2 linked regions of the Azospirillum brasilense genome follow. The protein of the gene in region 1 interacts with the protein of each later gene in a pairwise test. Links are inferred from orthologs where the notes say so. Each region holds a gene or a part of one and is shown in the gene's direction. Other genes may lie near its edges.

Region 1 (15,356 bases):
CGTACGAGGCGAACCTCGCCATGTACAACTGCGACGTCATGATCAACATCGGCGCCCGCTTCGACGACCGCGTGACCGGCAAGCTGTCGGAATTCGCGCCGGGCTCGAAGAAGATCCACGTCGACATCGACCCCAGCTCGATCAACAAGAACGTCGCGGTGGACATCCCCATCGTCGGTGACGCCGGCGCCGTTCTGGAGGACATGATCCGCATCTGGAAGGCCCGCCAGAAGCGCGCCGACCAGACCGCGCTGAAGGAGTGGTGGGGTCAGGTCGAGGGCTGGCGCGCCCGCAACTGCCTGAACTACAACCGCACCGAGGCGGTCATCAAGCCGCAGTACGCGCTGGAGCGGCTGCGCGAGGCGCTGCGCGGCAAGAACCATTACGTGACGACCGAGGTCGGCCAGCACCAGATGTGGGCCGCCCAGTTCCTGCCCTTCGACGAGCCGAACCGCTGGATGACCTCCGGCGGCCTGGGCACCATGGGCTACGGCCTGCCGGCGGCCATCGGCGCCCAGCTCGCCCACCCCGACGCCATCGTGGTGGACGTGTCGGGCGAGGCGTCCTTCCTGATGAACATGCAGGAGATCGGCACGGCGGTGCAGTACCGCGCCCCGGTCAAGATCTTCATCCTGAACAACAAGTACATGGGCATGGTGCGCCAGTGGCAGGAGCTGCTGCACGGCTCCCGCTACTCCAACAGCTACTCCGAGGCGCTGCCCGACTTCGTGAAGCTGGCGGAAAGCTGGGGCTGCGTCGGCCTGCGCGCGACCACGGTGGCCGAGGTGGACGAGGTCATCGAGAAGATGCTGGCCGTCACCGACCGCCCCTGCATCATCGACATCGCCGTGGACCCGAAGGAGAACTGCTTCCCGATGATTCCCGGCGGCAAGGCCCACAACGAAATCCTGTTCGGTCCGGAGGACAGCCCGTCCGACGCCACGCCGGAAGACGGCATGGTGCTGGTCTGATCGCGGCGACCAAGACGAACGGTTGAAGGCCCTCTGGCGGAGTACGGATCGTGGAAGAGAAGATCGAGAAGCACACCATCGCCGTGCTGGTGGACAACGAGCCGGGCGTGCTGGCCCGCGTCATCGGCCTGTTCTCGGGCCGCGGCTACAACATCGAAAGCCTGACGGTGGCGGAGGTGAACAACGCCGACCACCTGTCGCGCATCACCCTGGTCACCTCCGGCACCCGCATGGTGGTGGAGCAGATCAAGGCCCAGCTCGACCGGCTCGTGCCGGTGCACAAGGTGCACGACCTGACGGACGAGGGGCCGTCGGTGGAGCGCGAGCTGGCGCTGGTCAAGGTCGCTGGCACCGGGGAGCGCCGCATCGAGGCGCTGCGCCTGGCCGACATCTTCAAGGCGAAGGTCGTGGACGCCACCCTGACCTCCTTCGTGTTCGAACTGACCGGCACGACGGCGGAGGTCGACGATTTCGTCGGGCTGATGGCCCAGCTCGGCCTCGTCGAGGCCAGCCGCACCGGCGTCGTCGCCATGTCGAAGGGAGCTACCGGGTTCTGATCCCGGCCCTTAACGGCGGGCCATGAGGCTACCCATGACAGGGAGACGACCCAGCCCGCCGTCCTTTTGCAGGTCTGCCGAACAGTCTTGTGCTTGACGCGGCCCTTTCGCCGGTGGAGTAATTCCGCTGCGCAAAACTCGCACCACCAGATCGAAAAATCCAAGGAAGACCACCATGCGCGTCTATTATGATCGTGATGCCGACGTGAACCTGATCAAGGGGAAGAAGGTCGTCATCGTCGGCTACGGCAGCCAGGGCCACGCCCACGCCAACAACCTGCGTGACAGCGGCGTGAAGGACGTGCGCATCGCCCTCCGCCCGGGTTCGGCCACCATCAAGAAGGCTGAGGCCGCCGGCTTCACGGTCATGGCTCCGGGCGAGGCCGCCGCCTGGGCCGACGTGGTGATGATCCTCACCCCCGACGAGCTGCAGGCCGACCTGTACCGCGACGACCTCGCCAAGAACCTGAAGGAAGGCGCCGCCCTGGCCTTCGCGCACGGCCTGAACGTGCACTTCAACCTGATCGAGCCGCGCGCCGACCTCGACGTGTTCATGATCGCGCCGAAGGGCCCCGGCCACACCGTCCGCGGCGAATACCAGCGCGGCGGCGGCGTGCCCTGCCTCGTGGCCGTTCACCAGAACGCCTCGGGCAACGGGCTGGACATCGCCCTGTCCTACGCCTCGGCCATCGGCGGCGGCCGCGCCGGCATCATCGAGACCACCTTCAAGGAAGAGTGCGAGACCGACCTGTTCGGCGAGCAGGCCGTGCTCTGCGGCGGCCTGACCGAGCTGATCAAGGCTGGCTACGAGACGCTGACCGAGGCCGGCTACGCCCCGGAGATGGCCTATTTCGAGTGCCTGCACGAGGTGAAGCTGATCGTCGACCTCATGTATGAGGGCGGCATGGCCAACATGCGCTACTCGATCTCCAACACCGCCGAGTACGGCGACTACAAGACCGGCCCGCGCATCATCACCCCGGAGACCAAGGCCGAGATGAAGCGCGTTCTGGAGGACATCCAGACCGGCCGCTTCGTCCGCGACTGGATGCTGGAGTGCAAGGCCGGCCAGCCGTCCTTCAAGGCGACCCGCCGCCGCAACGCCGAGCATTCGATCGAGCAGGTCGGTGAGAAGCTGCGCGCCATGATGCCCTGGATCGCCGAGCGCCGTCTGGTGGACAAGTCCAAGAACTGATCGGTTCCTGGACTGGAAATGGAAAAGCGCGCCGTAAGGCGCGCTTTTTCGTTTTTTGGAGAGTTCTGCATTGGATTGCCCCCCTCCCGGCCTCCCCCCGCTTCGCAGGGGGAGGAGAAAATTCCCTCCCCTGCGAAGCGGAGGAGGGTCAGGGTGGGGGCAAGCGTCGCAGCAACCTCACACATCCCCCCGCGACCGGTCCGCCTTGGGCCGCTCGTCGAGCAGCGGCCGGCCGGTGTGCACGAAATGCACCACCTCCGCGATGTTGGTCGCGTGGTCGCCGATGCGCTCCAGGCTCTTGGCGATGAACAGCAGGTGCATGTGGGCGGTGAACATCTCCGGCAGGCGGGCCGCCGACTGGTTGATGCTCTCGCACAGGCTGGTGTAGAGCGCGTCCACCTCGTCGTCGGTGCGCCAGACGCGCAGCGCCAGCTCGACGTCGCCGTCCACATAGGCGTCCACCGCGGTGGTCAGGCGCTGGCGCACCAGGCGGCCCAGGTTGGGCAGGGTGCTCATCGCCGGGGACTCGGGGAACTCCGCCACGGCGACGGCGCGGCGGGCGGTGTTGGCGGCGTGGTCGCCCACGCGCTCCAGATTGCCGGCGATCTTCAGGGCGGCGATCACCTCGCGCAAGTCGTCGGCCACGGGCTGGCGCAGCACCAACATGCGCATGCAGTTCGCCTCGATTTCATGCTCGTAGCTGTCGAGGCGCGCGTCGGACTCCACGATGGCGCGGGCCTGCTCCGGGTTGCGCTGGGTCAGGCAGGTCAACGCGCCGTCGAGCTGGGTTTCCGCCGCCCCGGCCATCTGCACGATGCTGGCCTTCAGCCGCTTCATGGCGTCTTCGAACGCGGTGACGATGTGCGGGGCGGGGTTCTTCATGGGGGCGGGCCTTATCGGTGCGGCGGACGGCCGGGACGTTACCGTTTCGTGGCGTCGCGAACCAGCTTTCTTCCAACAATCCCGTGTGGCGGACGCGGCATGGGAACGGTTGATTTCGCATCTGCGAAATGGCAAGAGTCCGGCGCTGCTACCCCTTATGACCAATCACGGACGCCGACCGTCATGATCGAACGCCGTTTCGAACAGATCATTTTCGCCAGCCGCTGGCTGCTTGCCCCCTTCTATCTGGGGCTCGTCGTGTCGCTGGTGCTTCTGCTGGCGAAGTTCACGCAGGAGATTTTCCACATCGTTCCGCATGTGCTGGAAATGCAGGAAAAGGACGTGCTGCTGGCCGTGCTGACGCTGATCGACCTGTCGCTGGCCGGCAACCTGCTGCTGATGGTGATCTTTTCGGGATACGAGAACTTCGTGTCCAAAATCGACGTTGCCGACCACAAGGACCGCCCGGACTGGATGGGCAAGGTCGATTTCGGCGGACTGAAGCTGAAGCTGATCGCCTCCATCGTGGCGATCTCCGGCATCCATCTGCTGAAGGGCTTCATGAACATCGACAACACCGGCAAGGAGAACCTGATGTGGATGGTCATCGTCCACATGACCTTCGTGGTGTCGGGCGTCCTGCTCGCCCTGATGGACCGGCTGGAAGGCGATCATCACGGGGCCAAGATGAAGGCCGCGGAAGCGGCGAAATCCGACCATCATTGAGGCCGCCGGAGAGGGCCGGCACCAGGGCGCCGGAGCGGTTTCAAACCCGACACAAAGCCGTTGCGGCGGGTTGGGAATCAGCCTAAGGATACCCCCGCCGCGAGCGGGGCGGTTTGGCCGGACGCCGGAGGTTTCCGCCTCCTGTTGACGGAAAATTAACCCTGACGCGGCAGTGTGGCGGGCACCGGAGGACGGCGTTCCGCCAGCACTTCGGGGACTGGACATTCCGCCGGGACGGGCCTTGCCTCAAGGACCGCCTCCCATCGACCAGAGCGCCGGACCGGCGCCGGCGACCGCCCCACGGGCGCCGGCAACAGGGCTCGGCAAGGCGTGCCGGTTGCACTCTCCGCTTGAGCGCGAAGGGGCATTCGTCTATGGAACCGTTGGCGGGCGTGGCCCTCCGCACCGGAGCGGGCACATCGCCGGCAAGGCCGTCTCAACCGCATTGAAGAGTTAGTCGGGTCCATGCTTTCCAAACTCCTCGGCGTGCTTTCCGCCGACATGGCGATCGATTTGGGGACGGCCAACACCCTGGTCTATGTCAAGGGCCGCGGCATCGTTCTGAACGAACCCTCGGTCGTGGCCATCGCCAACGTCCGCGGCAAGAAGCAGGTGCTGGCCGTCGGCGACGAGGCGAAGATGATGCTGGGCCGCACGCCCGGCAACATCCAGGCCATCCGCCCCCTCCGCGACGGCGTCATCGCCGACTTCGAAGTCGCCGAGGAGATGATCAAGCACTTCATCCGCAAGGTGCACAACCGGCGTAGCTTCGCCAGCCCGCAGGTCATCATCTGCGTGCCGTCGGGCTCCACCGCCGTTGAGCGCCGCGCGATCCAGGAATCGGCGGAGGCCGCCGGCGCTCGCCGCGTCTTCCTGATCGAGGAGCCGATGGCCGCCGCGATCGGCGCCGGACTCCCGGTGACGGAGCCGACCGGTTCCATGGTCGTGGACATCGGCGGCGGCACCACCGAGGTGGCCGTGCTGTCGCTGGGCGGCATCGTCTATTCCCGCTCCGTCCGCGTGGGCGGCGACAAGATGGACGAGGCCATCATCGGCTACATCCGCCGCACCCACAACCTGCTGGTCGGCGAAGGCTCGGCGGAGCGGATCAAGAAGGAAATCGGGTCGGCCTGCCCGCCGGAAGACGGCGAGGGCCGCATCCTGGAGATCAAGGGCCGCGACCTGATGAACGGCGTGCCCAAGGAACTCATCATCTCCGAGCGGCAGATCGCCGAGTCCCTGGCGGAACCGGTGTCGGCCATCGTCGAGGCGGTGAAGGTCGCGCTGGAGCACACGGCGCCGGAACTGGCCGCGGACATCGTGGACAAGGGCATCGTGCTGACCGGCGGCGGCGCCCTGCTGGGCAACCTGGACTTCGTCCTGCGCCACGCCACCGGCCTGCCGGTGTCGATCGCCGACGACCCGCTGTCCTGCGTCGCGCTGGGCACCGGGCGGGCGCTGGAAGAGATGAAGACGCTGCGAAACGTCTTGGTCAGCGCCTACTGATTGGTGTATTGCTCGCTTGGGTTCCCCCGGTGGTACGTCCATTCGCCGGCGTAGCCGGGGGCGGATCGCGTACCTGGACGGGATGATCCTGTGAAGCCTCGCAATTCCGGTTCCGTCGTGCGCCTCGCCGCCCCCTTGCGGGCGCTCGCCCAGCGCTTCTCCTTCCTGTTGCTGGTGCTCGCCTCCGTCGCCCTGATGATGGTGGGCCGGATCGACGCGTTGTCGGTGGACAGCGCGCGCGCCCGGGTGACCGACGCCTTCGCCCCGATCCTCGACGCGATCTCCCGCCCCGCCGCCACCGCCGCCCATGTCGTGGAGTCGGTGGTCGAGGTGCAGAACGCCTTCGAAGAGAACCAGCGGCTGAAAGCGGAGAACGCGCGGCTGCTGCAGTGGAAGCAGGCGGCGCTGCGGCTGGAGGCGGAGAACATCAGCCTGCGTTCCCTTCTCAAGGCGACGCCAGAACCGTCGTCCTCCTTCATCACGGCGCGGGTCATCGCCGCTCCGGGCAGCTCCTTCCTGCGCACGCTGGTGGTCACCGCCGGCCGCCGCGACGGGGTGCGCAAGGGGCAGGCGGCCATCGCCGGCAGCGGGCTGGTCGGCCGGGTGATCGAGGTCGGGGAATGGTCGGCCCGCGTCCTCCTGCTGACCGACATCAACACGCGCATTCCCGTGGTTCTGGAGCGCTCGCGCCAGCGGGCGGTGATGGCGGGCGACAACTCCGACCAGACCAGGCTCCTCTACCTGCCGCCGGAAGCGCCGGTGCAGGTTGGCGAGCGGGTGGTCACCTCCGGTCACGGCGGGCAGTTCCCGCCGGGCCTGCCGGTGGGCGTGGTGTCCTCGGCCGGTGAACGTGGCGTCCGGGTGCAGCCGAACGTCGATCTGTCGCGGGTCGAGCACCTGCAACTGGTCGAGTTCAGCCTGCCGGGAAGCGAGGCGGAACCGTCGTCCGAGTCGAAATGACTCTGACCTTGTGGCAGCGGTTGGACAAGACGGGACGGAATCTCGCCCCGTTCGCGGTGACGGTCATGCTGGCGCTGGCCGGGATGATTCCGGTGCCGCTGCCCGGCTATGCGTCGGTGGCGCCTTTCCTGACCGCCATCGCCGTCTATTATTGGGCGATCCACCGGCCCGACCTGATGGGGCCGGGCACCGCCTTCCTGATCGGCTTGCTGCAGGACCTGCTGACCGGCGGGCCGCTGGGGGTGAACGCGCTGGTGCTGGTGCTGGTCCATTGGGCGGTGTCCAGCCAGCGGCGTGTGCTGGCGTCGAGCACCTTCGCCCTGATGTGGTTCGGCTTCGGGCTGGTCATGATGGGCGTGGCCTGCATTCAATGGCTGGCCTTTTCGGCGCTCCAGGCGACGGTGCTGCCGTTCCGGCCGGCGCTGTTCCAGGCGCTGCTGACCATGGCCTTCTTCCCGGCCATCGCCTGGATGCTGATCCGCGTGCACCGCGCGTTTCTTCAGGGATGATGGGCAGGGATAGCCGGCAGGGATGATCTGGCAGGGGATGTGAGCCTTTGACTGCGATGGACCGCGACACCGACCGCTACCGCCTGCTGACCCGCCGCGCCGCCGTGCTGGGCGGGCTGAAGCTCGCCGGTCTGTCCGCTCTGGTCGGGCGGCTCTATTACCTGCAGGTGGTGGAATCCGCGCGCTTCACCATGCTGGCCGAGGAGAACCGCATCAGCCTCCGGCTGGTCGCCCCGTCGCGCGGCACCATCGTCGACCGGTTCGGCGCACCGCTGGCGGTGAACCAGCAGAACTACCGTGTCGTCGTGGTGTCGGAGCGCACGCGCAACATCCAGGACACGCTGGACAAGATATCCAAGATCGTCCCGCTGACCGACGGCGACCGCCGCCGCGTGATGCGCGAGCTGCACCGCAAGCGCCGCTTCGTGCCGGTTACCGTGCGTGAGAACCTGACCTGGGAACAGGTCGCCACCATCGAGATGAACACACCGGACCTGCCGGGCGTCGCCATCGAGGTCGGCGAGATCCGCCACTACCCGGAGGCGGAGGCGACCGCGCACATCCTGGGCTATGTCGGCGCCGTGTCGGAGGCGGAGCTGAACGGCGACCCTGTGCTGTCGCTGCCTGGCTTCCGCATCGGCAAGGCCGGGATGGAGAAGTATCACGAGAAGGCGCTGCGCGGCACGGCGGGGACCAGCCAGCTTGAGGTCAACGCGGTCGGGCGCGTCATCCGCGAGCTGTCGCGCGACGAGGGGCAGCCGGGCCGCGAGGTCCAGCTGACCATCGACATCGGCCTTCAGAAATTCGTGCAGCAGCGGCTGGCGCAGGAGGTCAGCGCCTCCTGTGTGGTGATGGACGTGCACACCGGCGGCATCTACGCCCTGTGCTCCCACCCCAGCTACGACCCCAACCAGTTCACCATGGGCATCAGCGCCGAGTTGTGGGAGGAACTGCTGTCCAATCAGGCAACCCCGCTGAACAACAAGGCCGTGGCCGGGCAATACCCGCCGGGCTCGACCTTCAAGCCGGTGGTGGCCCTGGCGGCGCTGGAGTCCGGGTTGATCAGCCGCAACCACTCAGTGTTCTGTCCGGGCCACATGGACCTCGGCGACCACCGCTTCCACTGCTGGAAGAAGGGCGGGCACGGCACGGTGGACGTGGTCGGCGCGCTGCGCCATTCCTGCGACGTGTGGTTCTACGACGTGTCGCGGCGCATCGGCATCGACCGCATCGCCGAGATGGCCAACCGCTTCGACATGGGGCAGCTGACCGGACTGGACCTGCCGCACGAGCGGCCGGGCCTGATCCCGTCCATCGACTGGAAGAAGGGCGCCCTGGGCAAGCCCTGGGCGCAGGGCGAGACGCTGATCGCGGCGATCGGGCAGGGCTATGTGCTGTCCACCCCGATGCAGCTCGTCGCCATGACCGCGCGGCTGGCCAACGGCGGCTTTGCGGTGAAACCCCATCTGACCAAGCAGATCAAGGCGCTGTCGGGCGAGCAGACGAGCTGGCCGCCGATCGGGGTGAAGAAGGAGAATCTCGACCTCGTCCTGCGCGGCCTCTACGAGGTGACCAACGCGCCGAACGGCACCGCCTACAAGTCGCGCATCACCGAGCCCGGCTATGAGATGGCCGGCAAGACCGGCTCCGCCCAGGTCCGCCGCATCACCATGGCGGAGCGCAGCACCGGCGTGAAGAAGAACGAGGACCTGCCCTGGCGGGAGCGCGACCACGCGCTGTTCATCTCCTACGCGCCGGTCAGCTCCCCGCGCTACGCCTGCGCGGTGTTCGTTGAGCATGGCGGCGGCGGGTCCACCGCGGCGGCGCCAATCGCGCGCGACATCCTGCTGGAATGCCAGAAACGCGATCCGGGCCGCGCCGCCGTGGCGGAAAGCGCCCCGCCGCCCCCGCCGCCGGGAGGCACCCGGGGCTGAGGGGCGTTCCGAACGCGCGGCTGTCTATGCCGCGCGCACCTCGGCCAGGAACTGGTCCACCTCGCGCTTCAGGCCGGCCGCACGTTCGGCCAACTGGTCGGCGGCTCCCTTCACGCTGTGGGTGGCGGTGCTGGTCTCCGCCTCCGCCTGCTGGATGCCGACGACATTGCGGGAGACTTCCGCGGTGCCGTTGGCCGCTTGCTGGGCGTTGCGGCTGATCTCGCCCGTCGCCGCGCTCTGCTGCTCGACGGAGGCGGCCATCTCCGCGGTGGAACGGTCGATGTCCTCGACCTGGGTGATGATCGCGCGCATGGCGTCCACCGTCCTGTTGGAGGCGCTCTTCACCGCGGCGATCTGGTTGCCGATCTGCTCCGTCATCGCGTGGGTCTGGTTGGCCAGGTTTTTGACCTCGCTCGCCACCACGGCGAAGCCCTTGCCGGCCTCGCCCGCGCGGGCGGCCTCGATGGTCGCGTTCAGAGCCAGCAGGTTGGTCTGGGAGGCGACGGAGTTGATGGCGGCGACGATCTGGTCCACCTGCTCGATGGCTCCGGACAGGGAATCGAGCTGGGTCTGCGCCAGATCGGCTCCCTCCGCCGCAGCCTTGGAGCGGGCGGCGGCGCGGGACACGCGCTCTGCCAGTTCGTGAATGGAGGCGGACATTTCCTCCGACGCCGCGGCGACGGTCTGCACGTTGGCGCTGGCCTCTTCCGACGCACCGGCCACGGCGCCGCACTGGGCGCTGACTTCCTCGACCGCGGCAGAGAGCTGGGAGGCGGTGGCCTGAAGCTCCGTCGCGGCGCCGCCGACGTCGTTGACGATGACCCCCACCCGCGCTTCGAACCGGCCCGCGAGGTCGAGCATCGCCGCGCGCTTCTCCGCCTGGGAACTGGCTGCGGCCTCCTTGGCCTCGCGCTCCATCGCGCGGTTGCGGATCAGGTTGGTCTTGAACACCTCCGCTGTGGCGGCGATCTCCCCGACCTCGTCCTTGCGTCCGGTGCCGTACAGCAGAGTATCCAGGTTGCCGTCGGCAAGGCCGCGCAGGCAGGCGACGATGGCTTTCACGGGTCGGACGATGCCGAACTGGGACACCGTCCAGCCGAGCAGAAGCCCTGCCAGGATGCCGATGGCGGCGGCGGTGACGAGCTGGACCGACCGGGATTCCGCCAGGGCGGACGCATCCTGCGACAGCCGCGACGCCTTTTCGTCGGTGTAGCTGGTGTAGGCGATGGTCAGATTCTGAAGTGCCCGCGCAGCGGTCGCGCTTGCATCCACCGATGCCAGGATGTCGCGCTGATTTTGGGTCAGATCGCTGCCGCCCCTGATCCGGCGAGCAACGGCGATCGTGTCTTCAAGTTCCTTGTAATAGAGCGCCAGGGCGCTCTCGAACGAGGACAGCATACGGCTCTGCTCCGCGTCGCTGGTTCCCTTGACCTTGGCAAGCAGCCCGCTCACGGCCTCGCGCGTCTTGCCGATGGACGGGAGAACCTGCTCCAGATCGCCGGGATTGGCGGCCAGCCGGTACTCGTCGCGGTTCAGTTCGACAACCATCCGGTTGATGCGCGCGCCCAACTTCATTTCTTCGCCGGCCAACTGGATTTCGTCGGTGGCGCGGCTCAGCGCGTCCAGACCGGCGATCGATGTGGCGGTGATGCCTGCGCAGATCGCAGCCAGGAAAACGATGATGGAGAGGATCTTGGTGGAAATCTTCAGATTGCCAAGCTGCATTTGGAAATTCCGCCATAAAAGCCCGGGTGACCCCGCACAGGACGGGGCCTGCAAGGGGGCAGGTATGGAAGGGATTCTTATAAAATTCAGGGCGTCTGCGCTTTGATGTCGGTCAAGCAGGTACGGGAAAGGTGGTAATCCTCTCTTTCGCCCCATTGGCGGGCCAGGAACCGTCTGCCGTTGAACCCTGTTCCAGAGAGACAAAATATTGGATGGGCTGAAATGGCGGACGGGCTGACCAATTGGCTGGTGGATGTGATGCACACGATGAATTACGTGGGCATCTTCCTGCTCCTGGTCCTGGCGCGGGTGATTCCGCCAGTTCCGGCCGAGTCGGTCATTCCATTGGCCGGCATCGCGGCGGCGCAGGGCGAGTACAATCTACTCGGCGTCGCCCTGGCCGGTGGGTTGGGCTCGCTGGCCGGGCAACTGGTCTGGTTCCTGCCCAGTCGGCTGATGGGACGCGACCGGCTGGAAGCCTTTTTAAAGCGCTACGGCCACTGGCTGACGATCCACCCCAAGAAGGTCCGACGAAGCACGGAGTGGTTTGGAAAGCATGGCGGCATCGCCGTCTTCCTGACCCAGCCGGTGCCGGGCGTGCGGACGCTGATCTCGATCCCGGCGGGGGCCTGCCGGATGTCGATCCCGCTCTACTGCCTCTATTCCGGGGCCGGGTCGATCCTGTGGACCCTGCTGCTCGCCTGGACCGGCTACATGCTGTCCCGCTGGCCCTTCGCGCACAGCCTCCTTGGCTATTTCACCGTGGGGCTGCTGGTGGTCCTGGTCGGGCTGTACCTGTACCGGCTGGTCAGCCATTTCCACGGCATCCGCCGCGCCCAGAAGGCGCCGCGTGGGCCGGACGGCGATCCGCCGGTGGCGGGGGCGCCGCTTAGCCCTTAAGGGCTTACCCCATGGCCCAGCCGGCCATGCCGGTGACAGCCATGCCGAGCGCCCAAATGCCGAAGGCCGCCAGCGCCACCCCCGTGCAATGGTTCAATCGGGTCAGCCCGCGGTCGGAGATGCGGTGGCGCACGGCGGCGACCCCCATGGACAGGGTGAACCACCACAAGGACGCGCCGATGAAGACGCCGGCCACCAGCGTGGAGGCGTCCACCCGACCCAGATTGCCGCCCAGACCGAAGCCGGCGAAGATGGCGATGAAGGCCATGATGGTCGCCGGATTGGTCAGGGTCAGTGACAGGCCGGTCATGAAGCCGCCGAGGAAGGACGGCGTGTCGGGCGCGCTGGCGGCCTCGCGCTCCTCGTCCTCCGGCTTCTGGCGGAAGGTGCGGATGGCGACGACGATCAGGAAGATGCCGCCGACGAGCTGGAAGGCGATCTCGTGCCCTTGCAGGAAGTCCAGCGCGGCGGACACGCCGAAGGCCGCGATGGCGCCGTAGATGGTGTCGGCCACGGCGGCGCCGAAGCCGGTGAAGAAGCCCATCAGCGGCCCGTGCTGGAGCGTGCGGCGGATGCAGAGCAGGCCAATGGGACCGACGGGGGCGGCGATGGCGATTCCAAGGACGATGCCCTGCAGCAGCACCACCAGACCATGCACGCCGATCACCTCGTCCAATCTGCGATTCCCTCCTCCGGGACCCTCCTTCGGGCAATGGCGGGCGTGATAGCGGGCCACCGCCCTTCCGTCAACCGGCGTTGCGGGAGGAGGTCCCATACGGGCTGTGACCTGCGGCGGAATTCCCCACGCCATGTGCCCCCTGTCACCGGGCGGGAGGAGCCGCTATCCTGGCCGCCACGACCCGGCAAGCGGGCGAACCGGAACGGGGAAGCAGAACGATGACGATGACGCGCATTCTGACCATTCTGGCCCTGTCGCTGACGGCGGCGACCGTTCCCGCCGCGGGCTCCGCCCTGGCGGCGGACGAGTTCATGCCGGCGGTGGTGTTCGACCAGGGCGGCAAGTTCGACAAGTCCTTCAACGAGGCGGCCTACAACGGGGCGGAGCGCTTCAAGAAGGAAACCGGGATCGTCTACCGCGAGTTCGAGGTCACCAGCGAGGGCCAGCGCGAGCAGGCGCTGCGCAACATGGCGCGGCGCGGCGCCACCGTCATCACGGCGGTCGGCTTCTCCCAGTCCGCCGCCGTGGACAAGGTGTCGCGGGAGTATCCCAACACCAAGTTCTGCCTGATCGACGACAAGCTGGACCTGCCCAACGTCCAGTCGGTGACCTTCAAGGAGCATGAGGGCTCCTTCCTCGTCGGCATTCTGGCGGCGATGGCCTCGCAGAGCGGCAAGGTCGGCTTCATCGGGGGCATGGACATCCCGTTGATCCGCAACTTCCTGACCGGCTACGAGCAGGGCGTGAAACATGTTAAGGCGGACGGCGAGGTCTTCACCAACATGACCGGCACCACCCCCGCCGCCTGGAACGACCCCACCCGCGGGGCGGAGCTGGCCAAGAGCCAGTTCGGGCGCGGCGCCGACGTGGTCTTCGCGGCGGCCGGGGCGACCGGGCTGGGCGTTCTCCAGGCCGCGGCGGACGCCGGCAAGCTGGGGGTCGGGGTGGACAGCAACCAGAACTGGATTCACCCGGGCAAGATCCTGACCTCGATGGTCAAGCGGGTGGACGTGACCGTCTACGACTGCATGAAGTCGGCCAAGGACGGCAGCTGGACGGCGGGCCACCGGGTCGTCGGGCTGAAGGAGGAGGGCGTCGGCTACGCGCTCGACGAGAGCAACCGCAAGCTCGTCACGGCGGAGATGGAGAAGGCCGTCGAGGACGCCAAGCGGAAGATCATCGCGGGTGAGCTGGTGGTGAAGCCGTATCAGCCGTGAGCTGAGCTTCTGCGTCGTCGAGCATTGCCCCCACCCTGACCCTCCCCCGCTGGGCGGGGGAGGGAAATCGGCCCTCTCCCGCCCAGCGGGGGAGGGAGGGGACCCGCGAAGCGGGGAGGGTAGGGGCAAGAACCTCTCCATAAAGATACCCCATGCCCCAACACCCTCCCGCCCTGGAAACCCGCGGCGTCAACAAGTGGTTCGGCGCCAACCACGCCAACCGTGACGTGTCGCTGGTCGTGCCGAAAGGCACCATCCACGGCGTGATCGGTGAGAACGGCGCCGGCAAATCGACGATCATGAGCATCGTCTACGGCTATCTGCCCGCCGACGGCGGGACGATCCTGGTGGACGGCCGTCCGGTGGCGGTGCGCAGCCCGCGCGACGCGCTGGCCGCCGGGATCGGCATGGTCCACCAGCATTTCATGCTCGTCGATCCCTTCACCGTGCTGGAGAATGTCCTACTGGGGGCGGAGGGTGGCGTCACCCTGGCCGCCGGGATGGCGCGGGCACGGACGGAGCTGACCCGGCTCGCCCGCGACTACGGGCTGGAGGTGGACCTCGACCGCCCGGTCGGCGAGCTGCCGGTGGGGGCGCAGCAGCGGGTGGAAATCCTGAAGGCGCTCTACCGCGGCGCCGACATCCTGATCCTCGACGAGCCGACCGGCGTCCTCACCCCGCAGGAGACCGACCACCTCTTCCGCATCCTCCGCGCGCTGCGCGAGCAGGGGAAGACGGTCGTCATCATCACCCACAAGCTGCGCGAGATCATGGAGCTGACCGACAACGTGACGGTCATGCGCCGCGGGCAGGTGGTGGCGAACGTCGCCACCGCCGACACCAGCCGCGAGGCGCTGGCGGAGCTGATGGTCGGGCGCAAGGTGCTGCTGCGGGTGGAGAAGGCGCCAGCCACGCCCGGCCCGGCGGTGCTGGAGGTCTCCGGCCTGCGCGTGCGCGACGGCGCCGGGGTGGAGCGGGTGAAGGGTGTCGGCCTGACCGTGCGCGCCGGGGAGATCGTCGGCATCGCCGGTGTCTCCGGCAACGGCCAGTCCGAACTGCTGGAGGCGCTGGCCGGCATGCGCCCGCCGGCGGGGGGCTCCGTCCGCCTGCGCGGGGGGGAACTGGCCGACAAGCCCGACCGCTTCACCGCGCGGGGGCTGCGGGCGCTCGGCGTCGGCCATGTGCCGGAGGATCGGCAGCGGGTCGGCCTCGTCACTGCTTTCGAGGCGCAGGAGTGCGCGATTCTCGGCCATCAGGGCGATCCGGCCTTCAACGGGCGGCTCCTGATGGACCGCCGTGCGCTGTTCGACCGCTGCGCGGCGGAGATGGACGCCTACGACGTGCGCCCGCGCGACCCGCGCCTGCCCGCCGCCAACTTTTCCGGCGGCAACCAGCAGAAGATCGTGCTGGCCCGCGAGATGGAGCGGAACCCCGACCTGCTGCTGGTCGGCCAGCCCACCCGCGGCGTGGACATTGGCGCCATCGAGTTCATCCACCGCCGTCTGGTGGCTCTGCGCGACCAGGGCAAGGCGATTCTGCTGGTGTCGGTGGAGCTGGACGAGATCCGCGCCCTGTCCGACCGCATCCTGGTCATG
Region 2 (15,497 bases), 1.6 Mb from region 1 along the record:
ACGAAGGCTCGACCGTCGGGGTCACGCTGGTGCGCGAGGGGCAGAACAGCCCGGTCGGCGACGCCTGGACCTTCGGCGAGCGCGCCCTGGTCGAGGAGTTCATCCCGGGCCGCGAGCTGACCGTGGGCGTCATGGGCGGGCTGGACGGCGAGTGCCGCCCCCTGACCGTGACGGAGATCCGCTTCGAAGCACAGGTGTATGACTACACGGCTAAATACAGCGCCGGTCATGCCGTTCATACTGTGCCCGCGCAGATTCCCGAGCACGTCGCGGAAGAAGCCAAGAGGTTGGCGGTCCTGGCCCACCGAACCCTGGGGTGCCGCGGCGTTTCGCGCAGCGACTTCCGCTGGGACGATCGTAAAAGTGGAACCGACGGACTCTTTTTCCTGGAAATCAACAACCAGCCGGGCATGACGCCGCTGTCGCTGGTTCCCGAACAGGCCGCTGCCGTGGGGCTCACCTACGGGGCTCTCGTCGCTTGGATGGTGGAGAACGCCGCATGTCAACTCGACTGAGCATCGATCCGCAGTTCCGCGCCGGTTTCGGGGGTTCTGCGAACCGGGCCCGCGACGACAGGCCCGTGCCGCCGCGCGCCATGGCGAAGTCGGCCCAGAAAGGCAACCGCCGCCGCGCCTGGCCGCGCTGGACCCGTCCCGCGGTCAAGGCGGCTATCCTGCTGACGCCGGTCCTGATCGTCGCCGGCATGGCCGTGTCGGCGTGGCAGCGCGGCACCTTCGCCGAGACCACCGCGGCGTTGCAGGAAAGCCTGATCCAGACCAGCGCGTCCGCCGGCTTCGCCATCGCCGACGTTCTGGTCGAGGGCCGGACCGAGACCGACCCGGCGTCCATCCTGCGCGTGCTGGGCGTGCAGCGCGGCGACCCGATCCTCGCCGTCACGCTGTCCGACGCCAAGGAGAAGCTGGAAAGCCTGCCCTGGGTCGCCTCGGCCTCCATCGAGCGCCACCTGCCCGGCATCCTGTTCGTCCGCCTGACGGAACGGGAGCCGATGGCGATCTGGCAGCACGACCGCAAGTTCACCGTCATCGACCGCGAAGGCCGCCCGCTGGCCGACGCGACCGAGCTGGCGCGGCGCGGCAACCGCCGGATCGAGACGCTGCCGCAGGTCGTCGGCGCCAACGCGCCGATGCAGGTGCCGAAGCTGCTCGCGGCCCTCGACAACGTGCCGGCTCTGCGCGACAAGGTGAGCGCCGCCTCCTGGGTCGGCGACCGCCGCTGGGACCTCAAGCTGAAGAACGGTGTCGTGGTGAAACTGCCGGAAGCCCGCATGCCGTCCGCGCTGCGCCAGTTGGCGGAGATGGACGCGACGGGTCAGGTCCTGGACCGCGACATCGTGGCCATCGACCTGCGCCAGAACGACCGCGCCGTGCTGCAGACCTCCGCCACCGCCGTCCTGCCCTGGACGGAGGAGGAGAACAAGAAGAAGCCGGGCAAGAAGACGTGATCCTCCGCCACTTCTCTTTTTGAACCCCTCTTTCTGAAACGCGAACGACCGGACGCATCGAGGCCATAGGGTTGTGCTGAACATGGGCTTCAACGGGGCGAAAAAGCCAAAACGAGCCACCCGCGGCGGGATCATCGCCGCGCTGGACGTCGGCTCGACCAAGGTGTGCTGCCTCATCGCCCGCGTCGAGGATGCGGGGGCCGTGCGCATCGTCGGCATCGGCCACCAGATCGCCACGGGCGTGCGAGCCGGCGCGATCATCGACATGGAGGCGGCGGAGACCTCCATCGGCGCCGCCGTCCACGCGGCCGAGCAGATGGCCAACGAGACGATCCGCGACGTGATCGTCAACGTGTCCTCCCCGATCTCCCACGGCTTCAACGCCGAGGTCCCCGTTTCCGGCCAGGAGGTGACGGAGAGCGACGTCCGCCGCGCGCTGGCCCACGCCCGCAGCCTGCAGGTCGGCCCGGACCAGGCGCTGGTCCACGCGATCCCCGTGGGCTTCGCGCTCGACGGCAGCCGCGGCATCCGCGACCCCAAGGGCATGTACGGCGAGCGGCTGGGCGTCCAGGCCCACGTCATCACCTCGCCCGCCGGGGCGGTGCGCAACCTGCAGACCTGCGTGGCCCGCTGCCATCTCGACATCGAGGGTCTGGTCGCCAGCCCCTACGCGTCCGGCCTCGCCTGTCTGGTCGACGACGAGATGGAGATGGGCTCCGCCTGCATCGACATGGGCGGCGGCACCACGACGATCTCCGTCTTCTCCGAAGGCACGCTGGTCTGGTCGGACTGCATCCGGCTGGGCGGCAACCACGTCACCAACGACATCGCGCGCGGGCTGACCACGCCGGTCGTCCATGCGGAGCGCATGAAGACGCTGCACGGCAGCGCCATCACCAGCCCCGCCGACGAGCGCGAGATGATCGACGTCCCCCAGGTCGGCGAGGAGGAGCGCCTCGGCGCCAACAACCTGCCGAAATCCTATCTGGTGCGCATCATCCAGCCGCGGCTGGAGGAAATCTTCGAGCATGTCCGCTCGCGGCTGGAGCATTCCGGCTACGCGAAGCTGGTCGGCCGGCGCGTCGTCCTGACGGGCGGCGCCAGCCAACTTCCGGGTATGCGCGAGCTGGCGCAGCTGATCCTGGACAAACAGGTCCGCATCGGGCGACCGACGCGGATCACCGGTCTGAACGAGGCGCAAGGCGGTCCGTCCTATTCGACCGCCGCGGGCCTCCTTCTCCACGCCGTGCGCAATCCGACGGAGCTTCCCGTGGCGGGCCATGAGGCTGGCGCCGGCACGGGATTCTTCGGGCGCGTCGGCCTGTGGCTGCGGGAGAACCTATGATCCTACCGACATTGGTTTTCGGCCCAAAAAGGCTCCCGCCGCACCACGGCATTCCTGCCTAAAAACACCACCCGGACCCAACCGGGCAAAGACCCGCGACGCAAAGCATCGAACCAATCAAAAGGTTGTGGAGGCCATAACATGATCAACGTGACCATCCCCAGCATCGAACCCGAGCTGAAGCCCCGGATCACCGTCTTCGGTGTCGGCGGCGCCGGCGGCAACGCCGTGAACAACATGATCAAGTCCAACCTGGAAGGTGTGGACTTCGTCGTGGGCAACACCGACGCGCAGGCCCTGAAGGGCTCGCTCTGCGAGAAGCGCGTCCAGCTCGGCACCACCATGACCCGCGGCCTGGGCGCCGGCTCCAAGCCGGATGTCGGCCGCGCCTCCGCCGAGGAGCAGCTCGAGGAGATCATCGGTCACCTCGAAGGCGCCAACATGGTGTTCATCACCGCCGGCATGGGCGGCGGCACCGGCACGGGCGCTGCCCCGGTCATCGCCCGCGCGGCCCGCGAGCGCGGCCTGCTGACCGTCGGCGTGGTGACCAAGCCCTTCCATTTCGAGGGCGCGCACCGCATGCGGCTGGCCGAATCGGGCATCGCCGAGCTGCAGCAGTATGTCGACACGCTGATCATCATCCCGAACCAGAACCTGTTCCGCATCGCCAACGAGAAGACGACCTTCGCGGACGCCTTCAAGATGGCCGACGACGTTCTGCATTCCGGCGTGCGCGGCGTGACCGACCTGATGGTGATGCCCGGCCTCATCAACCTGGACTTCGCCGACATCCGCTCGGTCATGACCGAGATGGGCAAGGCGATGATGGGCACCGGCGAGGCCGGCGGCGAGCGCCGCGCCATCGAGGCCGCCGAGGCAGCCATCTCCAACCCGCTGCTCGACGACGTGTCGATGAAGGGTGCCCGCGGCGTCCTCATCAACATCACCGGCGGCTACGACATGACCCTGTTCGAGGTCGACGAGGCGGCGAACCGCGTCCGCGACGAGGTCGATCCGGACGCCAACATCATCTTCGGCTCGACCTTCGACAGCTCGCTGGACGGCGTGATGCGCGTGTCGGTGGTCGCCACCGGCATCGACGCCGCGGCCATGTCCAACCCGCGCACCCTGCACCCGGTCAACCTGTCGCTGGTCTCCGACCGCAACGGCGGCAATGGCGGCGCCAAGAAGCCCGCCGGCGCGGCCGGCCTGACCCAGGCCGCCCCGGCGCCGCTCGCCTCCCCCGGTCAGGTCGCCCCGGCGATCCCCGGCGCCGGTCTGGCCCCGCGCCCGATGGGCGGGGTCGCGCAGCCCCAGGTCCAGCAGCCGCACCCGTCGGAGTTCCAGCAGCACGTTCCGGCCCAGCAGCCGGCGCCGCAGCCGGTCCAGCAGCCCATGGACCCGATGGTTCAGCACGCCCCGCAGCATGCGCCCCACCCGCACATGCCGATGGGCCATGACGGCATGCAGCCGGTGGAAACCGCCCCGGCCCGCAACGTCGCCACCGGTCCGCTGCACAGCGAGCGCCGCGACGGCCACTTCATCGCCCCGAAGGCCGCCGATCCCGGCCCGCGCCAGTCCTCGGTCCCGATGTCGAGCCAGCTTGCCGCCGCCGCCCACGCGGAGCCGCCGGCCCGCAAGCCGAACTTCCTGTTCGGTCTGGTCACCGGTCTGGCCGGCCGCAAGGCCGAACCGGCTCCCCAGCCGGCCCCGCAGCATCAGCCGCAGCAGCACCATCAGCCCCAGCATCACCAGCCGCAACACCAGCAGCCGATGATGCCGCAGCCGCCGATGGCCGCCCCGCAGCAGCCGATGGCCCAGCCCCCGCGCCCGCAGGCGATGGGCGACGGCACCACCCAGAAGATCGACGAGGAAGCGCTGGACATCCCCGCCTTCCTGCGCCGTCAGGCCAACTGACGCGTCACCGAGGCTGGCCCAATTGATCTGAGGGCAACAGCAACCCGCCGGTCGCCGCCGCCTCTTTCGAAGCGGCATCGGCGGGCATCCACAACCTGTTTGACTTCAACCGCCTCCAGAGCTTCGCAAGAGCGCTCCGGGGGCGGTCTTTTCGTGTCCGGGGAACGCCCGTTTCGCGTCCGACGACGGTGCTCTACCGCCCTGCAACAAACGGTAACAAAGAGTGATTTGTCCTCCATAGGGGCCAATGATACCTAGCATATGCGGTCATAAGCGCTGACCCGCCCCGCCCTCGGCGGAGACCGGCGGCAAATCGCAGACCGACCGCACAAGACCAAGATTGAAACGGGACAGACACCGTGGCTCAGAATCGCATCAAGACCGAAGGCATGCTGCAGCGTACCCTGGCGAAGCCGGTGCGTTGCTCGGGCGTCGGGCTGCATACGGGCGCGACGGTCACCCTGACGATTTCCCCGGCCGAGCCGAACAGCGGCATCGTCTTCCGGCGCACCGATCTCAGCGGCCCCGCCGCGGTGATCCCGGCGCGCTGGGACCATGTGGTCGACACCAAGCTGTGCACGGTCATCGGCAACGCCCACGGCACCACCATCGGCACCATTGAGCACCTGATGTCGGCGCTGGCTGGCTGTGGCGTGGACAACGCCGTGGTCGCGCTGGACAACATCGAGGTGCCAATCATGGACGGCAGCGCCGCCCCCTTCGTGGAGGCCATCGAGCGCGTCGGCACCGTGTCGCAGAACGCGCCCCGCCGGGCCATCCGCATCCTGAAGCCGGTCACCGTGACCGAGGGCAACAAGAGCGCCACCTTCACGCCGGACCACACGACGGGCTTCAGCTTCGAGATCGACTTCGCCAGCAAGGCGATCGCCCAGCAGAGCCACGAGATGGAGCTGGACGCCGAGACCTTCCGTGACGAGATCAGCGCTGCCCGCACCTTCGGCTTCCTGCACGAGGTCGAGGGGCTGCGCAAGATGGGCCTCGCCCGCGGCGGTTCGCTGGACAACGCGGTGGTCATCTCCGGTGACGAGGTGATGAACGAGGGCGGCCTGCGCTTCGACGACGAGTTCGTGCGCCACAAGATCCTGGACGCGGTCGGCGACCTCTATCTGGCCGGCGCGATGTTCGTCGGTCATTTCCATGGTGTCCGGTCCGGCCACGCCCTGAACAACCAGCTGCTGCGCGCTCTGTTCGCCGACGCCAGCGCCTGGTGCTACGAGACCCCGCCGAGCACGGCTCTGCCGGGCGCCGTCTGGCACGCGACCGAGCGGCTGGCCGTCGCCTAAGACGCACCTCACAGCATCGCGTTGCCCCTGCCCTCCCCTTCCGGGGAGGGCATTTTCGTTTTGCGCCCCCCTCCCCTCTCGGATTCGCGCGAGGCGAGGCGCACGCACACTCCCCTCCCCTTCCGGGAGTGGAAGGATATGATTTCTGCGCCGCTTTCCCAAAAAGCACAATAATATTGAATTATATCAATATTTTATGTTGTGTTTTTGAGACTTCGGCTGAGGTGGCACTGTCGAAATCCCCTCTCCCGCCCCGGGAGAGGGGAAATGAGACAACTCACTGCTCAGCGGCGTAGGCGCCGAAGCGGGTGTCTTCCTTCAGGATGTGCTTGCCCAACCAGTCGGCACAGAATTCGAACACCTCGTTGCCGGTGATGGTGTCGCGCTGGGCGTGGAAGCGTTCGCGGTAGGATTCGACGTTGCGCGTCAGGGTGTCGTGCAGAGCCTTGTGTGCGGCGAAGGTCGGGTAATTGGCCTGGGCCATGTGCGCTTCTTCGCGCGCGAAATGATCCTTGGTGTAGTGGATCAGTTCGTCCAGGATCGCTTCGACGACATCAGGAGAGTCGCGGTTTTCGCACGCACCCAGCTTGTTGACGATGTCCACGAGAACACGATGATCCTCATCGAGTTCTTCGATGCCGACGCTCATCCAGCGCGACCATTGAATGGAGTCCATAGCGATCCCCCGTCTCATTTTTCTTATGGTGCTTCTCCCCTTTATGGAACCGGCGGCGAGGGGCGTCAACGCGGCACTCAGCCGCGCCGCGCCTCCCCTTCCGCCCCCCAGGCCAGCCGGCGATCAGCCGGCGATCAGCTCGGCCCACTCCTGCTCGCTGAGGATGATCACGCCCAGGTCGCGCGCCTTGGCGGCCTTGCTGCCCGCGTCCGCCCCGCAGATGACGTAATCGGTCTTGGCCGAGACCGAGCCGGCGACCTTGGCCCCCAGCGACTCCGCGCGGGTCTTCGCCTCGGTGCGGGTCATCGTCTCCAGCGTGCCGGTGAACACCACCGTCTTGCCGGCGACGGGGGAGCCGCTGGCCGCCTTCGGGCGTTCGGCGTCGGCCACCCGCACGCCCGCGGCGCGCAGGTCGTCGATGATGGCGCGGTTGCGCTCCTCCTGGAAGAAGCCGGCCAGTTCCTCCGCAGCGACCTCGCCCACGTCGGGGATGGCAACCAGTTCGCCCCAGCCGGGGCCGGGCTGCGCGCCGACGGCGGCGAGCATTGCCGCCTTCCAGTCCGCCAGTGCGCCGTAGCGCTCGGCCAGCGCCTGGGCGGCGCGGCTGTCCACCTTCTTGATGCCGAGCAGCTTGATGACGCTGTCCAGCCGCAACGCCTCCTGGCCGGCGTAGAAGTCCAGCTTCGGCAAATTTTCCGGGTCGGCGAACCAGGCGAGCAGTGCGTCGGCCTTCACCGGGCCGAGGCCGTTCAAAGCGTGCAGGTCGCGCCACGCCTCCCCCGGCATGTTGGCGACGGCGCGCTCCATCCCCTCTAGCCAGCCGTCGATAGAACCGTACTGGCGGGCCAGCGACTTAGCCGTCACCTCGCCGATGTGGCGGATGCCCAGCGCGAAGATGAAGCGGTGCAGGTCGATGCGCTCGCGCCGCTGGTTGATCGCGGCGAACAGGTTTTCGACCGACTTTTCCTTCCAGCCCGGACGGCCGAGGATGGCGATCTCGCCCGCCTCCACCCGGCGCTCCAGCGTGAAGATGTCCACGGGGGAACGGATCAGCCCGTCCTCCCAGAACTCCTCGATGGTCTTCTCGCCCAGCCCTTCGATGTCGAAGGCGTTGCGCGACACGAAATGGCGCAACCGCTCCTTGGCCTGGGCGGCGCAGATCAGCCCGCCGGTGCAGCGGCGCACCGCCTCGTCCGGCTCGCGCACGGCGAGGCTGCCACAGACCGGGCAATGGTCGGGGAAGACGTAGGGCACGGCGTCCTCGGGGCGCTGCCCCTCCACCACCCCGACGATCTGCGGGATCACGTCGCCGGCCCGCTGGACGGTCACCAGATCGCCGATGCGGACATCCTTGCGGGCGATCTCGTCCTCGTTGTGCAGGGTGGCGCGGCTGACCACCACGCCACCGACGGTGATGTCCTCCAGTTCGGCCACCGGGGTCAGGGCGCCGGTGCGGCCGACCTGGATGGTGATGCCCTTCAGCCGGGTCTGCGCCTGCTCAGCCGGAAATTTGTGGGCGATGGCCCAGCGCGGCGCCCGGCTGACGAAGCCCAGCCGTTGCTGAAGCTCCAGGCTGTTGACCTTGTAGACCACCCCGTCGATGTCGAAGGGCAGCGCCGAGCGCTCCTCGCCGATCTTGCGGTAATGGGTCAGCAGCGCCTCGGCGCCGTCGCACAGGTTGGCCGGGCGGTTCAGCGAGAAGCCCCAGCCGCGCAGCCGCTCGCGGATGCCCCATTGGGTGTCGGCGATCGGCTCCGACAGCTCGCCCAGCGCGTAGCCGAAGAAGCAGAGCGGGCGCGACGCGGTGATTTTCGAATCCTTCTGGCGCAGCGAGCCGGCGGCGGCGTTGCGCGGGTTGGCGAACAGATCCTCCCCCCGCTCCGCGTAGGCGCGGTTCATCGCCAGGAAGTCGTCGCGGTTCATGTAGACCTCGCCGCGCACCTCCAGGACGGCGGGATAGGGCGCCTCCAGCGTCTGCGGAACGTCCTTGATGGTGCGGACGTTGGCGGTCACGTCCTCGCCCTCCGTCCCGTCGCCGCGGGTGGCGGCCAGGACCAGCCGGCCGTTCTCGTAGCGGAGCGAGCAGGACAGCCCGTCGATCTTCGGCTCGGCCACGAACTCCAGCGGGGCGTCGTCGGACAGGCCGAGGAAGCGGCGGACGCGGGCGACGAACTCGTGCGCCTCCTCCGGCTCGAAGGCGTTGCCGAGCGACAGCATGGGCAGCGCGTGCCGCACCTTGCGGAAACCCGCCGCCGGGGTCGCGCCGACGCGCAGAGAGGGCGAATCGGCGCGGCGCAGCTCCGGATAGCGCGCCTCGATCCCGTTGTTGCGGCGGACCAGCGCGTCGTAGGCGGCGTCGGAAATCTCCGGCTTGTCCTGCTGGTGATAGAGCCGGTCGTGGTGGGCGATCTCCTGGGCCAGCGCGGCCAGTTCCGCCTGCGCCTGCTCCACCGTCAGCTCCTCCACGGGGATGCTGCGGAGCGCGGCGGGGGTATCGAACAGGTCGTTCATGGCGGGTCTCTTCGGTGCCTTCTCATGAGGATGACGCTGGAGGACGGCGCTGGATCGGCGGGCGCCGCCGGGGGCGCAGCATAGCGCCGCGGGGGCGTGCCGTGGAGTCCGGCCTTGAGCCGGTCTGGCATTCGGCTCCGTCCGCGCCAACCTTGAAACCGCAGACCTTGAGCAGACCTGGAAAGGTGCGGGGACGCGAGGGTTGCGTGTATGATGAACCGGCGCCCGTGAACGGATGTGCTGCATGAACGAGCCGACCAGCCGTGCGACCGCCGGCAGCCTGACCATCGACGATCGCTTCGTCATCGCCGCGGCGCTTGACCGCATCCTGTACGACGATCCCGACCATTTCGCGACGGAGGACGCACGGCTGCTGCGCCGCATGATCCCGCGCACCCGGTCCCCCTGGCTGCGGCTGGGTTTCCGCGCGGAAAGCCAGGGGCCGTCCATGTCGGGCCGGGCCGCCGGCGTGGGCGACGTGAAGATGGACGGCGACAAGAAGGTGGTCGAGGGTGGCGTGGGCGAGGCTCCGGTCTGGCGCTGCGGCCAGTACAAGATCTCCAACCACGGCGACGACCTGGAGATCTGGCAGGTGATGAGCGACGAGTTCGCCGAGGAGCCGAAGGGCGCCCGCCTGGAGTACGGCGCCACGGGCACGCCGGAACGCCTGACCTTCTTTCAACCCCGCGACCTGGAGTTGCGCATTCCTTTCACCGGCATCGCGATCGGGCTTCGTCTGGGCGGCTGGCAGCCTTGGAAGAGCGCCGCCTGAGACCGGCATAGACCTGCGCCCAGTTGTCGCATACCAGAGTATTAAAACGTTCCGGCAGTGAACCGCCAGACGGTTGGCAAACGTTGCCTCGCGGCATCTTTGCGAAGATTTCCAGAAACTTGATAATCTGCCTTATTTCCTATAACCACGGCAAAAGACGGGCATGGGAACTTATGCGATTCCCCTGGTTTTCTCTTTTTATCTCCGGGAATTCGATTAATTTAATATTTTGCAGAACTGCAATAAAGCATGAAACCAATCGTTAAAATTGTCATGTCCATGATGCCAGCATGGTGATAGCCGAGCGGTGATCAGCCGGGAGGAGCCCCGGTCCAGCCGCAGCTCAACGCTTGCCAACCAAGAACAAAGAGACGAACACCATGGACAGTGGCATTCAAGGCGGCATTCAAGGCGGCGTTCAGGAACGCCTCTCCTTTCTGCGGATTGGCAGTGAGACGGCCCCGCTTCTGAAGGAAGCCTGGAGCATCGCCGAGCCGCATCTGCCCGTCATTCTCAAAGACTTCTACGACCACCTTCTCGCCATTCCCGAACTTCGGAAGATCCTGAACGGGAAATCCGTCGAGCGATTGAAGGACGCCCAGGTCAATCACTGGCGACATCTGTTTTCCGGGAGCTTCGACGACGTCTACCTGACGCGCGTGAAGGCGGTGGGCCAAGCGCATTACCGCATCGGCCTGCACCCGCGCTGGTATTTCGGAGCCTACCGGCTGGTCATGGGACGGCTGGGCAGGCTGATCGGCGAACGGCACCGCCGCGATGCGCCGCGCGCCATGAGGATCATGGAGGCGGTGGAAACCGCGATCTTCCTCGACCTTGACCTGTCCTTCGACGCCTACAGCACCGCCGTGACGACCATGACCAACCGGATGCTGGTCGAACTGGCGGAGAATTTCCGGGACACGGTGCAGGGCGCCATCGATACCGTCGGCCAGTCTGCGGCGGCGGTCAACGCGGCCACCGGCGCGGTGCGCGGCATCGCCCAGGACACCGGCGTGCGTACGGAGCATCTGACCGGCGCGGTTTCCGGCACCGCCAGCAACGCCCGCGCCATCGCCGCCGCCGCCGAGGAACTGACCGCCACCAACCACAGCGTGGTGTCGCGCATGGAGAGCGCCTTCTCCATCGTCAACGAGGCGCAGGCCGCCACACAGCGCTCCACCGAGGCGGTCACCGCGCTGGCCGGGATCGCCGGACAAATCGGCGGGACGCTGAAGCTCATCAACGCCATCGCCAACCAGACCAACCTGCTGGCGCTGAACGCCACCATCGAGGCGGCCCGCGCCGGCGAGGCCGGGCGCGGTTTCTCCGTGGTGGCGGCGGAGGTCAAGGTGCTCGCCAAGCAGACCGCCGGAGCCACGGAGGACATCACCCGCCTGCTTCAGGAGATCGACGGCGCGACGGGCCGGACCCGCGACGAGATCGCCGGAATTGGCTCAGTGGTTGGAGCGTTGCGCGCCCATTCGCAGGACGTGCTGTCCATCATGGGCCAGCAGAACGAGGCGACACGGGAAATCGCCCAGAACATCCACGAGGCCAGCCAGTCCGCCGAACGCATGTCCGACGAGGCCGGGCACCTCGCCGACGGCGCACGGTCGGTCATGGCGTCGGTCGAGGACGCCTTCCACACCACCGTCCGATTGAGCGGGACGGCGGAGGAGCTGCGCGCCGCGCTGGACAAGTTCCTGTCGCACATGATGTCCCTGCGCGTGGCGGCGTGACCGGACGGGGGCGTTCCCACCCCTCGTCCTGATGGCACGGCTCAGGGCGCCGTCGCTCAGGCCACGTCGAACGGGTGCAGCGGGTCGGGGTGATGGTCCGTCAGCGCGGCGTGGGCGTGGACATCCCCCGACAGGCCGAGATCCGCCATGGACAGCGCCGCGTCCGCATGGACAGGCGCCGCGGCCTCCAACCCCTGGGCAACGAGGTGCTGCCACACCGTGTCCTGTCCGTCCGCCGATAGGGCGGAGGCAATGGCGCCACTTCCCGAGGCGGTTCCGGAAGACGGGAACCAGGACTTGTCGGCGTCGACGACCAGCGTGCCATTCCACCACAGGCCAGCCTGCCCCTTGACCACGTCCTTGCCGTCGAGAGCGCCCTTGTCGTAGGTGACGTTCGACGCCGTGGGGGCAACGGCGTGGCCGTTGATGGTGAGTTTGTTGACGAACAGCGAGCGGTCCTGCCCGTTCACCACGGCGTCGTTGTCGTACTGCACCTGGACCTTGTGCGCCTGATCGGCGGTCAGGTTGGTGGCGAAGGTGAAGTCCTTGCCCGCCGTGCCGACCGTGGCGCCGCCGATGGCCTTGCCGTCCACCAGCAGGTTGAAATGGGCGTTCACCCCGCCCGCTTCGGCGCCGGAGGCGTTGACCGTGATGGTCGTGTTGGCGGGCGCCGCCTGGGCCGGGAAGTCCTTGGCCGGGGCATCGACCACCAGCGTGCCGCCCCACCACATGGACGATTGGCCCTTCACCACGTCCTTGCCGTCGAGAGCGCCCTTGTCATAGGTGACGTTGGCGGCGGTCGGGCTGTGGGCGGTGCCGTTGATGGTGACCTTGTTGACGAACAGGTTGCGGTCCTGGCCATTCACGAAGCCGTCGTTGTCGTACTGGACCTGGACCTTATGGGCTTGGTCGGCGGTCAGGTTGGCGGTGAAGCTGTAATCCTTGGCCGCCGAATCCACCGTGGCCTGCCCCACCGTCTTGCCATCCACCAGCAGCTTGAAATGGGCGTTCACCCCGCCGGCCGGCGCGCCGGAGGCGTTGACGGTGATCGTCGTGGCGCTCTGCGCCGTGGAGACCGGGGCGGACTGGGCGATCTTGGCGAGCAGGGCATCGGTGTCCAGCTCGAAATAGCCGGCGGTGCCCATGGCCTTGCCGGTGCTGCGGGCGAGATCGAGGAACTCCCCCTGGGTCAGCCGGGTGCCGGTCTGTTCCACCCACGCCTGCTGCGCCTTCGCCACCGCCGCGGTGACCGCCGGGGCAGCGAAGGAAGAGCCGTTGGCCGTGTAGGTGACGCCCGACAGATTGGTGATGCGCACGTCGGTGCCGTCGGCGCAGACATCGGTCAGCGACGGGCTGCGCTGCGCCCAGGACGGGAAGGCGCCGTCGCCGGTGGAGGCCGAGACGCAGATCTGGTTCACGTCGGCGGAGTAGCTGGAGACGCTCTGCGACACCCCGCCGTCGCCGCTGTTGCCGGCGGCGGCCACGGTCAGCACGCGCTTGGCGGCCAGAGCGGCCAGTTCGTCGGAGATCGAGGTGGTGGCCGCGGTCGTCTGCGCCCCGCCGCCCAGCGACAGGTTCACCGCCGTGATGTTGTAGGCGTCGGCGTTGGCGACGACCCACTGCAGGGCCTTCTCGATGTTGGCCTCGCTGGCGCCGCTGCCGTCGTCGGGCATGACCTTCAGCGCAATGATGCCGACGTCGGGCGCGTTCTCCAGGATCTCCGCGGTGACCAGGGCGCCGTGCGTGTTCGCGTTGGCGACCATGGCGTCGTTGTCATTTCCGTAGAAGTCATGCTGGTAGACCAGCCGGCCCGTGTTCCAGGCGGAGGACAGGCCGCTGTCGATCACGACGACGTTGCCGGCGGAAGCGGAGCTGTTCGACATCTTGCCAACCTTGTTCGTTCTTGGGCGAACGGCGCCCGGTTACCGGACGCGCTAGGCTGGACTATGCGTGTTTTGCTGTGGCCGCCGTATGACCGCTGCGGGCGATTGCTGTGACCTGATACCGCCAAGCCAAAGACTTGGCTTGACGTATTGCGTTCAAACGCCACGCAGGCTTTTCGCGCCAAGCCAAACTTCATCTTGGGCGCGGCGCCCGGTTGGGCGCTCCGGCGAGCGGATGAACAGGGAAAGCCCATTCATCCGCTCGCCGGAATCACGGTAACGGACTACCCCCGTCCGGCGATCAGGCTGTCGGCGGCGGCGCGGGCCTCGGCGGTGACGGTGGCGCCGGACAGCATGCGGGCGATCTCCTCGCGGCGGTCGTCCCCGTCCAGCTCGACCACGCCGGTCGTCACCTGCTCGCCCTTCACCGACTTCTGCACCTTGAGGTGGATGGAGCCGCGGGCGGCGACCTGCGGGCTGTGGGTGACCACGAGCACTTGGAGCCCCTGCCCGAGCGTCTTCAGCCGCTCGCCCACCGCGGCGGCGACGGCGCCGCCGATGCCGGTGTCCACCTCATCGAACACCAGCGTGCCGACGGTCGAGGTCTGCGCCAGAACCACCTTCAGCGCGAGCATGAAGCGCGCCAGCTCACCGCCGGACGCGATCTTGTTCAGCGCGCCGGGGGGCGAGCCGGGGTTGGTGGCGACCTGGAAGGCCACGCGGTCCATGCCCGACGCCGTCCAGTCCGACTCGTCGGCCAGCGGCTCGACCAGCGTGCGAAACTTCGCCTTCTCCAGCTTCAGCGGGGCGAGCTCGGCGGCGACCGCCGTGTCCAGGCGGCCGGCGGCCTGCTGGCGCTCACGGCTCAGCGACTCGGCGGCCTTGCGGTAGGCGTCGCGGGCGACCTCGGCCTCGCGGGCGAGGCGGGCCAGCAGATCGCCCTGATCCTCGATCAGCAGCAGCCGGTCGGCCATGTCCTTGCGCAGGGGGGCCAGAGCATCGACGTCCACCCCGTGCTTGCGGGCGGCGGCGCGCAGGGCGAACAGCCGCTCCTCCAGCTTCTCCAGGGCCTGCGGGTCCATATCCACATCGGAGGACACGGCCTGGAGACCGGCGATGGCCTCACCTGCCTCGGTGGCGGCGCGGTCGAGCGCGGCGATGACCGGGTCGAGCTTGCCGGCGGCCTTGTCGGCGATGCGGCTCAGCGTGCGGATGGCCGAGGACAGGGCACGCTCCACCCCGCGGTCGCCCGACAGCTCCCCATAGGCGGCGTTCAGGGCGTCGACCAGCTTTTCCCGGTGCATCAGCACGGCGCGGGTCTCGGCCAGCTCTTCCTCCTCGCCCGGCTTGGGGGCGAGGGCATCCAGCTCGGCCACGGCGTGGCGGAGATACTCCTCCTCCGAGCGGGCGCGGGCGATCTCGGCGGCGGCGTTGGCGCGCGCGTCTTCGACCTGCCTCCACGCCCGGTGCGCGGCGGCGACCTGGGCAGCCTGGCCGGACAGCCCGGCGTAGGCGTCCAGCACGCCGCGGTGGGTCTGCGGATTCAGGAGGCCGTGGGTGTCGAACTGGCCATGGACCTCGACCAGCTCCTCGCCCAGCCGCTTCAACAGGCCGACGCCGACCGCCTGGTCGTTGACCCAGGCGCGGCTGCGCCCGTCGGCGCTGACGGTGCGGCGGACGACCAACCGCTCCTCGGGGTCGAGCCCCTGCTCCCTGAGGATGGCGAGCGCCGGATGGTCGCCGGACAGATCGAACTCCGCCGTCACCGACGCCTGATCGGCGCCATGGCGGACGAGGCCCGAATCGGCCCGCGCACCGAGCGCCAATCCCAGCGCATCGAGCAGGATCGACTTGCCCGCACCGGTCTCGCCGGTGAGGACGCACAGGC

Evidence for each region.
Region 2: the proteins of H1Q64_RS00095 (region 1) and ftsA interact in binary tests that used the Escherichia coli proteins (3 or more experiments, as listed by UniProt). The link is inferred for Azospirillum brasilense from one-to-one orthologs.

The regions. Positions count from the first base shown.
Region 1 is NZ_CP059449.1:9,397-24,752, reverse strand. What follows is about bases 4,041-6,816. They hold H1Q64_RS00095 (rod shape-determining protein), read left to right. Parts: upstream 4,041-4,796; coding sequence 4,797-5,837; downstream 5,838-6,816. Other genes in these bases: mreD (rod shape-determining protein MreD), read left to right, coding at 6,794-6,816; mreC (rod shape-determining protein MreC), read left to right, coding at 5,928-6,797; H1Q64_RS00100 (TIGR00645 family protein), read left to right, coding at 4,041-4,331. Also shown: H1Q64_RS00120 (acetolactate synthase 3 large subunit), read left to right, coding at 1-971; ilvN (acetolactate synthase small subunit), read left to right, coding at 1,022-1,528; ilvC (ketol-acid reductoisomerase), read left to right, coding at 1,704-2,723; phosphate signaling complex protein PhoU, read right to left, coding at 2,901-3,605; more of H1Q64_RS00100, read left to right, coding at 3,792-4,040; more of mreD, read left to right, coding at 6,817-7,306; mrdA (penicillin-binding protein 2), read left to right, coding at 7,363-9,240; H1Q64_RS00075 (methyl-accepting chemotaxis protein), read right to left, coding at 9,265-10,965; H1Q64_RS00070 (DedA family protein), read left to right, coding at 11,188-11,865; H1Q64_RS00065 (LysE family translocator), read right to left, coding at 11,870-12,532; H1Q64_RS00060 (BMP family lipoprotein), read left to right, coding at 12,763-13,761; H1Q64_RS00055 (ABC transporter ATP-binding protein), read left to right, coding at 13,914-15,356. UniProt on the Escherichia coli protein: Forms membrane-associated dynamic filaments that are essential for cell shape determination. Acts by regulating cell wall synthesis and cell elongation, and thus cell shape.
Region 2 is NZ_CP059449.1:1,620,527-1,636,023, reverse strand. What follows is about bases 759-3,675. They hold ftsA (cell division protein FtsA), read left to right. Parts: upstream 759-1,544; coding sequence 1,545-2,807; downstream 2,808-3,675. Other genes in these bases: ftsZ (cell division protein FtsZ), read left to right, coding at 2,949-3,675; H1Q64_RS07735 (cell division protein FtsQ/DivIB), read left to right, coding at 759-1,462. Also shown: H1Q64_RS07740 (D-alanine--D-alanine ligase), read left to right, coding at 1-515; more of H1Q64_RS07735, read left to right, coding at 500-758; more of ftsZ, read left to right, coding at 3,676-4,724; lpxC (UDP-3-O-acyl-N-acetylglucosamine deacetylase), read left to right, coding at 5,084-6,028; H1Q64_RS07715 (bacteriohemerythrin), read right to left, coding at 6,306-6,704; NAD-dependent DNA ligase LigA, read right to left, coding at 6,828-9,215; H1Q64_RS07705 (hypothetical protein), read left to right, coding at 9,460-9,987; H1Q64_RS07700 (globin-coupled sensor protein), read left to right, coding at 10,368-11,726; H1Q64_RS07695 (carbohydrate-binding domain-containing protein), read right to left, coding at 11,783-13,609; DNA repair protein RecN, read right to left, coding at 13,894-15,497. UniProt on the Escherichia coli protein: Essential cell division protein that assists in the assembly of the Z ring. May serve as the principal membrane anchor for the Z ring.